3 regions of the Streptomyces sp. NPDC028368 genome follow, and region 2 is predicted to be linked to each of the others. Evidence: riboswitches for the same ligand, from Rfam matches in the RefSeq annotation. Region 2 holds a riboswitch; each other region holds the start of a gene.

Region 1 (4,181 bases), on a different contig from region 2:
GTATCCGCGCCCTGCTCGACGAGGTCTGGTACGTCGACCTGGACACCCCGGAACGGATCCGGCGCCTGGTTGACCGTCACGAACGCTTCGGCCGCCCACGCCCCGACGCCGAACACTTCGTCCGCACCTCGGACGAGGCCAACGCCCGCACCGTGGCAGCGACCCGCGACCGCGCCGACCTCATCGTCACCTTCACCCCCGAAGAAGCCCCCGCCCCCCGGCTCTCCTAGGCGTCGGTCAGCAGACCCACAACGGACGGCGCGCCCCACCCCAACGACACCGCCACCCCCGCCCCCCTCCCGCCCTCGGTCCGCCTGGCACTTCACCAACCTGTCTGGCGCTTCACCAACAGCCTTCCGCGGCAGGCCCCTTCCCAAACGACACCTTCGATGCCATCATGACATCATGAGTGTCGTTAAGCCGGATGACGGCGACGAACCGGCCCCGGCCGAAAAGCTTCTGTACGACGTCATACGGCGCCTGTGGCCCCTGCACCGCACGATCGTGCGCGCGGTGGAGCGCGAGCTGGAAGGCACCGGCATGACCGCAGGCGAGCACGCACTGCTCGATGCGCTGCGCAGCGAAGGCCCCCGGACCGTGCCGCAGTTGGCCCGCACCATGGAGCTCGACCGGCAGCCGGTGCAGCGCTGGGTGAACCACGCGGCGGAGCTGGGCCTGGTGGTGACGGCCCCCAATCCCGCACACCGCCGCTCGTCCCTGATCCAGCTCACCGCCGAGGGCGGCGAGGTGATACGCGGGATCCAGGAGTCCGAGGCCACCGAGCTGCGCCGCGGGCTGGCCGACCTGTCCGCACAGGACATCTCGACGGCCCTTCGTGTACTCGACCGACTCGGCGAGGAATTCCGGCACCTGGCGAACGGCTCAGGCGTTACCCGAGAGGATCCCGACAACCAGGACAACCAGCCGGAATAGCCCCAGCCGCCGACACCCCCACACCGTTCACGCATCCGCCCCCTCCCCTCTCCCCCCCTCCCCTCTCCCCTCCTCCCTCTCCCCTCCTCCCACTCCCCTCCTCCCCCACCCTCCGCCCCGCCACCGCTCACCAAGGGAACGCACAGAGAATGACCCACCCGTTCAGCGCCTGGACCGAGCTCGACAACGGCACCGTGCCGGTCAGGGACGGTGAGCTGTTCTACGAAACGGCCGGCGAGGGTCCGGCGGTGGTGCTGCTGCACGGCGGCATGCTCGACCAGCGCATGTGGGACGAGCAGTTCTCCTGGCTGGTGGGCTCCGGCCACCGCGTGATCCGGTACGACTCCCGCGGTCACGGCCTGTCCTCCACGGTGGCCGGGGACTGGGCCAACCACGACGATCTGTGCGCCCTCCTCGATGCCCTCGACGTCCCAAGCGCCGTCCTCGTCGGCCTCTCACACGGCTCCCGGGTCGCCCTCGACACCGCCCTCGCCCACCCGCAGCGGGTCAGCGCCCTGGCGCTCGCCTCACCCGGGGTCAGCGGCCGCGCCTTCACCGACCCGTTCCTCCTGGAGCACATCAGGGCACAGGTGGCGGCGATCGGCGCACCGGACGGCATGGAGCAATATGTCGAGCACTTCCTGCGGATGTGGGTGGACGGCCCGCACCGCGGTCCGTCCGACGTCCACCCCGGGCTGCGCGAGCGGATGCGCGCCGCGGCCGCGGCAACGGTCGAGGTGCACGCCGACGGCATGGGCGCCGGGATGCCCATCGAGGTCGGCGCCGCCGGCCGGCTGTCCGACATACGCGTGCCGACGGTGGTGTTCGACGGCGACCTCGACAGTACGGACATCGCCGCCAACGCCCATGCGATCACCCTCGCCGTCCCGGGCGCCCGCAGGGTCCGAATACCGGGCGCGGCTCATATGGTCAATCTGGAGAACGCCCCGCTCTACGACCACGAACTGCGCGTCTTCCTGTCCTCGCTGTCCTCCCCGCCCTCCGTGGCCCACTGATGGCGCCGAGCCCTCCGAGGCCGTCGATACCGCTGCGGGACGGCGGTTAGAGTGGTCATGCCGTGGTGTTCGGGAAGACCGGTGACGGACCTTGTGGTCCCAGGCCGGAGCGGCCCTCGCCACTGTGATCGGGGAGTTTCCGGCCCTTTCCGTATGCGCCTGCGCGCGTACGGCGCCACTGACCGCAGCCCGCGGCCGGGAAGGCGGGCCGGACGCGTCCACCCTCCCCCGAGCTCTTCAGGAGCAGGGAGGTACCCCCAAGCCAGGAGACCGGCCACGGCATCTCACGAACTGATCCACGAGGTGCTGGAGCGTGACCGCCGGATGGCCCTGTCCACCGATACCCCGAACACCCCTGCCTCCGCCACGTTCCGCTGGCGCCGGCAGGACACCATCCGTACCGCGGGCCTGATAGCCGTCATAGCCGGGCTGCATGTCGTCGCCTTCGGCATGCTCTTCCTCCTGGTGGCCCCGCAGCACTACACCGTGGGCAAAGAAACCTTCGGTGTGGGGCTCGGCATCACCGCCTACACCCTCGGCATGCGGCACGCCTTCGACGCCGACCACATCGCAGCCATCGACAACACCACCCGCAAGCTGATGGCCGACGGCAAGCGGCCCGTCTCGGTGGGCTTCTGGTTCGCGCTCGGCCACTCCAGCGTGGTCGTCGTGATGGCGGCCCTGGTGGCGGGCGGCACCCACCTTGCCGGGGCGCTGCTCGACGACCGGTCACGTACCCACCAGGTCCTGGGCACTCTGGGCACCACGGCCTCGGGGGTGTTCCTCTACCTCATCGCCGCCCTCAACCTCATCGCGATGGCCGGGATCTGGCGGGTCTTCCGCGGCATGCGCGCCGGCCGGTTCGACGAGGCCGAGCTGGAGCAGCAGCTCGATTCGCGCGGCTTCATGAACCGCTTCCTGGGCCGGTTCACCCGCTCGATCTCCCGCCCCGGGCAGATGTTTCCGCTCGGCTTCCTCTTCGGGATCGGGTTCGACACCACGACCGAGGTGCTGCTGATGGTGATGGCGGGCAGCGGCGCGGCGGCCGGGCTGCCCTGGTACGCGATTGTGTGTCTGCCGCTGCTGTTCGCCGCCGGCATGAGCCTCTTCGACACCCTCGACGGCACGTTCATGAACTTCGCCTACCAGTGGGCGTTCTCCAACCCGGTGCGCAAGGTCTACTACAACCTCACCATCACCGGCCTGTCCATCGCGGTCGCCTTCTTCATCGGCACCATCGAGCTGGTGACGGTCCTGCACGAAAAACTGGGCCTCAACGACCCGGTGACCAGCTGGATTTCCACCCTCGACCTCGACAACGTCGGCTTCATCATCGTGGGCCTGTTCGTGGTGGTGTGGGCGGCGGCGCTGGCGTACTGGCGCCTGGCCGGGGTCGAAAAGCGCTGGGCGGCGCGGGCGGGGTCGGGCTCCTAGGCGCCGGCTGCCGGCCCGGAACGCGGGGCCGGCTCCCGGGCCCGCCGCTCGCAGGTCCGGCCCCCGGGCCCGGCTCGCGGGTCCGTACGCCCAGCCCGTCCCCCTCCCCCCTCCTACCCCCCCCGCGGCCCGTCAGGTGGCCGAGCCGGCGGCCGCGCCCGTCATCAGGTCGGGCCCCCAGCGCTTCAGCTCGGCCGCGAGATCGAGCGGGCGCAGCCGGTTCGGCTCGTCGGGACCCGGCCAGTCCTCCCGCGGAACCCGCCACATCACCTCGAACTCGTTGCCGTCCGGGTCCTTGGCGTACAGGGACTTGGAGACAAGATGGTCGGTGGCGCCGACCAGTGCGCCGCGGGCCGCGAGCCGGGCCTCGGTGGCGGCGAGTTCGCCGAGCGTGCCGACCTCCCAGGCCAGGTGGTAGAGACCGGCCCGGCCCGCCTCGGGGCCCGGCGCGTCCGCCCCCACCGTGAACAGCCCCAGATCGTGATCGTTGAGCGAGCCGGCAGCGCTGAGGAAGGCGGCGCGCCCGGGTATCTCGATGTCCAGCGTGAGCCCGAGGGCTTCGGTGTAAAAGGCGACGGACCGCGCCACATCGCGGATGTAGAGCACCGCGTGATTGAGACGTCGTACGGACAAGACCCTCTCCCCTCTCCCGCCGCAACGCCCCCAGGGCGCCCCGGCCTTACTGTTGCTGCGTGCTTCCGCCTGGGTTACTTCCGGACCAGCAGCACGCCGCCGGCGACCACCGCGGCGAGCACCAAGGCGACCACGCCGTAGACGAGCCGGTGCGCGCGCAGCGCC
Region 2 (4,181 bases):
CGACGCACAGGCCGACGGGGCCGCTCTCGCCACGGTGCGTCTCGACAAGGAGCGCGAGGCGGAGGCCGGCTTCGACGGGACGTGGGTCGCCCACCCCGGGCTTGTCCCCTTCTGCCGCGACATCTTCAACGGCGTGCTGGGCGGGCAGCCGCACCAGATCGACCGCACCCGGGAGGATGTCGACGTTCCGGCCGAGGCGCTCCTGGCCGTCCGGCGCACCGCGGGACCGCCCACCGAGGAAGGCGTGCGCGCCAACATCTCTGTCGCGTTGCGCTACTTCGACGCTTGGCTGCGCGGCACCGGTGCCGTGGCACTGGAGGGGTTGATGGAGGACGCGGCAGCCGCCGAGATCGCCCGAGCGCAGATCTGGCAGTGGCTGCGCCACGGCGCCGTCGACCGGGACACGGTGCTCGGCCTCCTCGACGGCGAGATCGCCGCCTTGGGAGCCGAGTACCCCTGGGCACGGCTCGACGACGTCCGGGAGCTGTTCGAACGGACCGCTCTCGCCAAGGAGCTCCCCGCCTTCTTCACCCCGGACGCCTACGCCCGCCATCTCGTGCACCGTGCGGAGGTCACGGCATGAGCGCCGCGCTGAACACCGCGATCCGACGGGTCGGAGTCGTCGGCGGCGGCCAGATGGGCGCGGGCATCGCCGAGGTGTGCGCCCGCGCCGGGCTCGACACCGTGGTCTGCGAGGCCGATGCGACCGCGGCCCGTGCGGCCCGCGAGCGGGTGGCCGTCTCCCTCGAACGCGCCGTCCAGCGCGGCAAGTTGGACCGTATCTCGGCCGAGGACGCTCTGACCCGGATGGTCTTCACCGGCAGTCTCGACGACCTCGCGGACCGGCAGCTCGTCATCGAGGCGATCGTCGAGAACGCCGCGGCCAAGACCGACGTCTTCGCCGCCCTCGACAAGATCGTCGAGGATGAGGAGGCGATCCTGGCGACCAACACCTCGGCCATCCCCGTCATGCGGCTCGGCATGGCCACCCGCCGCGCGGACCGCGTCCTCGGGCTGCACTTCTTCAACCCGGTCCCGGTGCTGCCGCTCGTCGAGGTCGTCACCTCCCTGCACACCACGCCGGCGACGGTCTCCGCCGCCGAGGAATTCGTCACCGGCACCCTCGCCAAGACGGTCGTACGGTCCCAGGACCGGGCCGGCTTCGTCGTCAACGCGCTGCTCGTGCCGTACCTGCTCTCGGCGATCCGGATGGCCGAGTCCGGCTTCGCGACCGCCGCCGACGTGGACGCGGGCATGGAGCTGGGCTGCGCGCACCCCATGGGCCCGCTGAAGCTCGCCGACCTGATCGGCCTGGACACCGTGGCATCCATCGCACGGTCCCTCTACGACGAGTTCAAGGAACCCCTCTACGCGCCGCCACCGCTGCTCCAGCGCATGGTGGAGGCGGGACTGCTCGGCCGCAAGACCGGGCGCGGGTTCCACACCTACGACCAGGGCTGAGGGTCCCTGGATCGCCGTCGGGCTGAGGGGCCCGGCAGGTGTGCGGTACGGGGCGCGGAACGGAGACTGAGGCCGTTCCGTGCCCTGCCGCGTGCGAACCTCGCCCCGCCGGTGTCTCATCTCACAGTCCGGAATGTGAACAGAGGTGTCCGCCGCGACGGCCGCGTTCTACGCTGGCCGGGCAATTGGTTCGCCCCGTCCGCCAGACGGGCCGCGTCGTAAGAGGGAACCCGGTGAGAATCCGGGACTGCCCCGCAGCGGTGAGTGGGAACGACCGCCGTCATACGCACTGGATCCGGGCCGCGGATCCGGGAAGCGACGGCCAGTAGGTGCCCGCCGGAAGAGACTCCGGCAGGCGCGCCCGCGAGTCCGAAGACCTGCCCGTTGCCCGTGCACGCCCCTGCGTGGACGGAGATCCCGGTGACCTCGAGGGCGGGTCGGCGTACATATCAGGCGGACACGTGCGTCGCGAGCGCAGCGTGGTTCCGTCCGGTTCGTCATCCCTTCGCGTTCCTCGTTCCGTCCCGGGACATTCAGGAGACACATCCGCGAAGGAGAGTTCCGTGACAGCTAAGCCCGCAGCCGCGGCAGCACGGGCCACCGTGTACGGCTACCCCCGCCAGGGCCAGAACCGGGAACTGAAGAAGGCCATCGAGGGCTACTGGAAGGGCAAGGTCACCGCCGACGCCCTGACGGAGACCGCCCGCACCCTGCGCCGTTCCCACTGGCAGCAGCTGGCCGACGCCGGCATCCACGAGGTGCCCACCGGTGACTTCTCGTACTACGACCATGTGCTGGACACCAGCGTCATGGTCGGCGCGATCCCGGACCGCCACCAGGCCGCCGTCACGGCCGACGCCCTCGACGGCTACTTCGCCATGGCCCGCGGCACGCAGGAGGTGGCGCCGCTGGAGATGACCAAGTGGTTCGACACCAACTACCACTACCTGGTACCCGAGTTGGGGCCGGACACGGTCTTCGCTGCCGACTCCACCAAGCAGGTCGCCGAGCTCACCGAAGCGCTCGGGCTCGACCTCACCGCCCGCCCGGTGCTCGTCGGACCGATCACCTACCTTTTGCTGTCGAAGCCCGCCCCCGGCGTGGCCGCCGACTTCGAGCCGCTGACCCTGCTGGACCGACTGCTGCCCGTCTACGCCGAGGTCCTCGCCGACCTGCGTGCCGCCGGCGCCGAGTGGGTGCAGCTCGACGAGCCCGCCCTCGTCCAGGACCGCACTCCGGCCGAACTGGACGCCGCGGCCCGCGCCTACCGCGAACTGGGCACCCGCACCGACCGCCCCAAGCTCCTGGTCGCCTCGCACTTCGACCGGCTGGGCGAGGCCCTGCCCGTCCTGGCCAAGGCTCCGGTGGACGGACTGGCGCTCGACTTCACCGACGCGGCCGCGGCCAACCTCGAGGCGCTGGCGGCCGTCGGCGGACTGCCGGGCAAGCGCCTGGTAGCGGGCGTGGTCAACGGCCGTAACATCTGGATCAACGATCTGGAGAAGTCGCTGGCCACCCTCGGCACCCTGCTCGGCCTCGCCGACCGGGTCGATGTGGCCGCCTCCTGCTCGCTGTTGCACGTCCCGCTGGACGCCACCGTCGAACGCGACATCGACCCGCAGATCCTCCGCTGGCTGGCCTTCGCCAAGCAGAAGACCGCGGAAATCGCCACGCTCGCCCGCGGCCTGGCGCAGGGCACCGACACCATCGCCGCCGAACTCGCCGCGAACCGCGCAGACTTGGCGTCCCGGGCCGGTTCGGCGCTGACCCATGACCCGGCGGTACGCGCCCGCGCCGCGGCCGTCACCGACGCCGACGGCCGCCGCTCGGCGCCGTACCCCGAGCGGGCCGCCGCCCAACGCGCCCACCTCGGGCTGCCGCTGCTGCCGACCACCACCATCGGCTCGTTCCCACAGACCGCCGACCTGCGCACTGCCCGCGCCGACCTGCGCACAGGACGGATCGACACCGCGGGATACAACGACCGCATCGCGGCCGAAATCCGCGACGTCCTCGCCTTCCAGGAAAAGGCCGGCATCGACGTCCTCGTCCACGGCGAGCCCGAACGCAACGACATGGTCCAGTACTTCGCCGAGCAGCTCACCGGCTACCTCGCCACCCAACACGGCTGGGTCCAGTCCTACGGCACCCGCTACGTCCGCCCACCAATCCTGGCCGGCGACATCTCCCGCCCCGAACCTATGACAGTCCGCTGGACCTCCTACGCCCAGTCACTCACCAACCGCCCCGTCAAAGGCATGCTCACCGGCCCGGTCACCATGCTCGCCTGGTCCTTCATCCGCGACGACCAGCCACTCGCCGACACCGCCCGCCAAGTCGCCCTCGCCCTGCGCGACGAAGTGAACGACCTCGAAACAGCCGGCACATCCATCATCCAAGTCGACGAGCCCGCACTGCGCGAAACGCTGCCACTACGCACAACCGACCACACCACCTACCTGACCTGGGCCACCGAAGCATTCCGCCTCACCACCAGCAGCGCACTGAACCGCACCCAGATCCACACCCACATGTGCTACGCCGAATTCGGCGACATCGTCCAGGCCATCGACGACCTCGACGCAGACGTCATCAGCCTGGAGGCCGCCCGCTCCCACATGCAGGTCGCCCGGGAACTGGCTACGGCCCGCTACCCACGCGAGGCCGGCCCCGGCGTCTACGACATCCACTCCCCCCGCGTCCCCAGCACCGACGAAGTA
Region 3 (4,181 bases), on a different contig from region 2:
TGTGCGCGGCGGCCGCGTTCGTCTCGGGTGCGGTGGTCATTATTGGCAGGCCTCGCAGGACTCGGGGTTTTCCAGGGAGCAGGCGACCGCCTCGGGGTCGGCCACCGGCAGCTGGGCGGGAATGGACGCGGCGCGCGCGGACTGGGCGATCCGGGTCGCCGGACGGGAGCGCAGGTAGTACGTGGTCTTGATGCCGCGCTTCCAGGCGTAGGCGTACATCGAGCTGAGCTTGCCGATGGTGGGCGACGCCATGAAGAGGTTCAGCGACTGGCTCTGGTCGAGGTACGGCGTACGGGCCGCGGCCATGTCGATCAGCGCGCGCTGCGGGATCTCCCAGGCGGTGCGGTACAGCGCCCGGATCTCCTCGGGGATCCAGCCGACGTCCTGCACCGAGCCGTTCGCCTCGCGCAGCGCGTCACGGGTCCGCGCGTCCCACAGCCCCAGAGCCTTGAGCTCCTCGATCAGATAGGCGTTGACCTGCAGGAACTCGCCGGACAGCGTCTCGCGCTTGAAGAGGTTGGAGACCTGCGGCTCGATGCACTCGTACACGCCCGCGATGGAGGCGATGGTCGCGGTCGGCGCGATCGCGAGCAGAAGCGAGTTACGCATTCCGGTCGCGGCGATACGGCTGCGCAGGGCCGCCCAGCGGTCCGCCCAGCGGGGCTCGGCGTTCGGGTAGTGGTCCGGGTGCAGCACGCCGCGGGCGGTGCGGGTCGCGGACCAGGCCGCGTGCGGGCCGTGCCGCTCGGCGAGATCGGCGGACGCTTCGTACGCGGCGAGCATGATCCGCTCGGAGATCCGGGTCGACAGATCCTGCGCCTCGGCCGAGTCGAAGGGCAGCCGCAGCCGGAAGAAGACGTCCTGCAGGCCCATCAGGCCCAGACCCACCGGGCGCCAGCGGGAGTTGGAGGCCCCGGCCTGCTCGGTCGGGTAGAAGTTGATGTCCACGACGCGGTCGAGGAAGGTGACGGCCGTACGGACCGTGGCGTCCAGCCGCTCCCAGTCCATCTCGCCGTTCTCACCGAGATGGGCGGCGAGGTTCACGGATCCCAGGTTGCAGACCGCGGTCTCCCCGTCGTCCGTCACCTCCAGGATCTCCGTGCACAGGTTGGAGGAGTGCACGACCTTGCCGGGCTCGGCGGTCTGGTTGGCGGTGCGGTTGGCGGCGTCCTTGAAGGTCATCCAGCCGTTGCCGGTCTGCGCCAGGGTGCGCATCATCCGCGAGTACAGGACCCGGGCCGGGATCTGCTTGAGCGCCCGGCCGTCGGCCTCGGCCTTGCGGTACGCGGCGTCGAACTCCGCGCCCCACAGGTCCACCAGCTCCGGCACATCCGACGGCGAGAACAGCGACCAGTCGGCGTCCGCCTCCACCCGGCGCATGAACTCGTCCGGGATCCAGTGCGCGATGTTCAGGTTGTGCGTACGGCGGGCCTCCTCGCCGGTGTTGTCGCGCAGCTCCAGGAACTCCTCGATGTCGGCGTGCCAGGTCTCCAGGTAGACACAGGCGGCGCCCTTGCGCCGGCCGCCCTGGTTGACCGCCGCGACCGAGGCGTCCAGCGTGCGCAGGAACGGCACGATGCCGTTGGAGTGGCCGTTGGTGCCGCGGATCAGCGAACCGCGGGCGCGGATGCGGGAGTAGGAGAGGCCGATGCCGCCCGCGTGCTTGGACAGCCGCGCCACCTGGTGGTAGCGGTCGTAGATCGAATCCAGCTCGTCCAGCGGGGAGTCCAGCAGATAGCAGGAGGACATCTGCGGGTGGCGGGTGCCGGAGTTGAAGAGGGTGGGGGAGGAGGGCAGGTAGGAGAGCGTGCTGGTCAGCCGGTACAGCTCTGCGACATCGGCCAGCGCCCGCGCGGAGTGGTCCTCGGCGAGGCCGCAGGCGACCCGGAGCAGGAAGTGCTGCGGGGTCTCGATGACCTGACGGGTCGTGGGGTGCCGCAGGAGGTAACGGGAGTGCAGGGTGCGCAGCCCGAAGTACCCGAACCGGTCGTCGGCGCCGTCCGCCAGGGACTTCGCCACCAGTGCGTCCAGCGCCTCCGCGTGGGTCCGTACGAACTCCGCGGTCCCGTCGGCGATCAGGCCCTCGCGGTGACCGGTCGCGACCGAGGCGGCGAAGCCGGTGGCGCCCTGGCCGGCGGCCTCCTCCGCGATGGCGAGGGTGAGCAGACGCGCGGCAAGCTTGGAGTACTGCGGCTCGTCGCCGATCAGGCCGGCCGCGGCCTCGATGGCCAGCGAGCGCAACTCGGCCTCGTCCGAGCCCGGGTGACGGCCGCGCAGCGCGGCGGCGGCCACCTTGCCGGGGTCGGTCGCGGTCAGGTCCGCGGTCAGCTCGGTCAGAGTGCGCAGCAGGGCGGCGCCCGGCCCGCCGGTACCCGGAGTGCCGTCGGCGGAGGTGTCAGGTGTGGCCACCGCGGGCTGCACGACCTCGGCGTCTGACGCGGGCTCCGTTGGCGCGATGGTCACGTGATGCTCTCCCTCACTCGGCGGGGGCCGGGAGGGCGCGGCGCGACGGGCGCACGCGGGCATGCCGCACCCCGTGACGCTCAGGGGTGCGCGGGCACACCGCGCGGCGTCCACCTGCCCAACCCTCGGGGCCCGGACGTATCGACGTCCGCACCGATGGCGGCGCGGGCGTGCTGTCGGCAGGTCCTCGGACTTCCTGGGCGCGTGAGCTGGCCGTACGGCTACCTGGGCGCGCTCGTACACCGTTGCGGGACAGTCCCGGATTCGCACCGGATTCCCCTGCGGCGACAGCGAGCACGAGCATACATCTTGTGCTGCTCTCCGCATGCACCCCCACATCTTGTGTCGCTACCTCATACCACTCCTACAGGTGTGCGAACGGCCATCGGCCGCTGCAGGGCCCGGAAATGCCGCTCAGGCCGGCTCCCGGGTGAACGCCCAGAGCGTGAAATCCGGTATCGGATCCCAGTCCCGCTCCTGGGCGCGCGCGAATCCCAGGCGGCGGTAGAGCCGGTGGGCGGGCAGCAGGTGCGGCAGACAGGAGAGCACCACCGCCCGCAGCCCCAGCCCGCGGGCCCGCTCCACACACGCCGTCACCAGCGCCTCACCGATGCCCCGCCCGCGTCCCTCGGCCCGCACCGCCAGCATCCGGAACTCCCCCTCCCCGGGGCCCGCCAGCTCCGCATACGGGCTCCCGTACGCGGCAAAAGTCACCGCCCCCAGCACCGCCCCACTCGCCGTGTCCACCGCCACCAGCACCTCGGCGTGCTCCGCCCGATGAGCGACCTTCCGCAGCTCGGCGGCGTACGTGTCGTTCTCCCCGAAGGTCAGTAGCCCGTCGGCCAGATAGACCTCCACCAGAAGGTCACCGACGAGGCCGAACTCGGCTTGCTGGGCGGGCCTGATCGTGATGTCCATGGGGTTCAGTGTGGGGGGTGGGTCTGACAATCAGGCGACCGTGGCAGCTCTCTCTGAGGTGACCGAGCGGTGCCTGTCGGTGGCCTCGGCTATCGTCGTTTTTACGTTCCCAGCTCCGGCCGACAGAAGAAGGAGAAGACCTCATGACCGCGCTCGCTGACCGGCCGCACGTCATGGACACCGGGCACTTCGAAGAGGTCGCCCGGATATTCGCCCGCCTGGAAGAAGGTGCACGGCTGGAACTCATCGACGGGCAGGTCAGGAGCAAGCTCATGCCGGACGGGGATCACGGGCGGATCATCCAGTGGCTGACGCGTATCTGCATGCAGCACCGGCCGGAGCTCTGGCTCGATGCCACCCAGGGCTTGAAGGTGCAGCCCTACCGAGGCGGCCGTGCCCGCCCTGACGGCTCGCTCGCGCCCAGTGAGGCCTTCGTGGGGCAGGGCGAGTGGGCGGATCCCAGCCCCGTGCTGATGGTCGTCGAGGTCACCTCGCACGACTCCGACACTGACCGGCGCGACCGTGTGGAGAAGGCACGCGCATACGCGGAGACCGGCATTCCGCTCTACCTGCTGATCGACCGTCAAAAGTGCCAGGCGGTGGTCTACAGCGAGCCTGACGGCGCCGGCTACGAGAACGTTCATACGGCGCCGTACGGCAAGACGCTCCACCTGCCGGATCCCGTGGGCATCACGCTCGAGACCGAGGCGCTCAAAGACTGGGTGAACTGACCCCGCGGGCAGAGGCCCATGAAACGCCGAAGGGCCGCCGCGTTCCCCGGGGAACGCGGCGGCCCTTCG

What was found. A riboswitch is a leader RNA that binds a small molecule or an ion and turns the genes downstream of it on or off. The one in region 2 is predicted to bind cobalamin.
Region 1: it holds a riboswitch for cobalamin, as region 2 does, so the genes downstream of both, nicT (Nickel transporter NicT) here and metE (5-methyltetrahydropteroyltriglutamate--homocysteine S-methyltransferase) in region 2, are expected to answer to the same signal.
Region 3: it holds a riboswitch for cobalamin, as region 2 does, so the genes downstream of both, ACZ4S3_RS09250 (ribonucleoside-diphosphate reductase subunit alpha) here and metE (5-methyltetrahydropteroyltriglutamate--homocysteine S-methyltransferase) in region 2, are expected to answer to the same signal.

Annotation. Positions count from the first base shown of each region.
Region 1 is NZ_JBVHTY010000002.1:163,021-167,201, reverse strand. Features, by position in the region: gene ACZ4S3_RS04295 (nucleoside/nucleotide kinase family protein) at 1-230, shown strand, start outside; gene ACZ4S3_RS04290 (MarR family winged helix-turn-helix transcriptional regulator) at 406-933, shown strand; gene ACZ4S3_RS04285 (alpha/beta fold hydrolase) at 1,083-1,949, shown strand; cobalamin riboswitch at 1,996-2,242, shown strand; gene nicT (Nickel transporter NicT) at 2,241-3,383, shown strand; gene ACZ4S3_RS04275 (VOC family protein) at 3,516-4,016, opposite strand; gene ACZ4S3_RS04270 (DoxX family protein) at 4,091-4,181, opposite strand, start outside.
Region 2 is NZ_JBVHTY010000009.1:129,605-133,785, forward strand. Features, by position in the region: gene aceB (malate synthase A) at 1-583, shown strand, start outside; gene ACZ4S3_RS22050 (3-hydroxybutyryl-CoA dehydrogenase) at 580-1,461, shown strand; cobalamin riboswitch at 1,631-1,860, shown strand; gene metE (5-methyltetrahydropteroyltriglutamate--homocysteine S-methyltransferase) at 2,025-4,181, shown strand, end outside.
Region 3 is NZ_JBVHTY010000003.1:473,007-477,187, forward strand. Features, by position in the region: gene ACZ4S3_RS09245 (ribonucleotide-diphosphate reductase subunit beta) at 1-40, opposite strand, end outside; gene ACZ4S3_RS09250 (ribonucleoside-diphosphate reductase subunit alpha) at 40-2,463, opposite strand; cobalamin riboswitch at 2,625-2,771, opposite strand; gene ACZ4S3_RS09255 (GNAT family N-acetyltransferase) at 2,878-3,381, opposite strand; gene ACZ4S3_RS09260 (Uma2 family endonuclease) at 3,525-4,112, shown strand.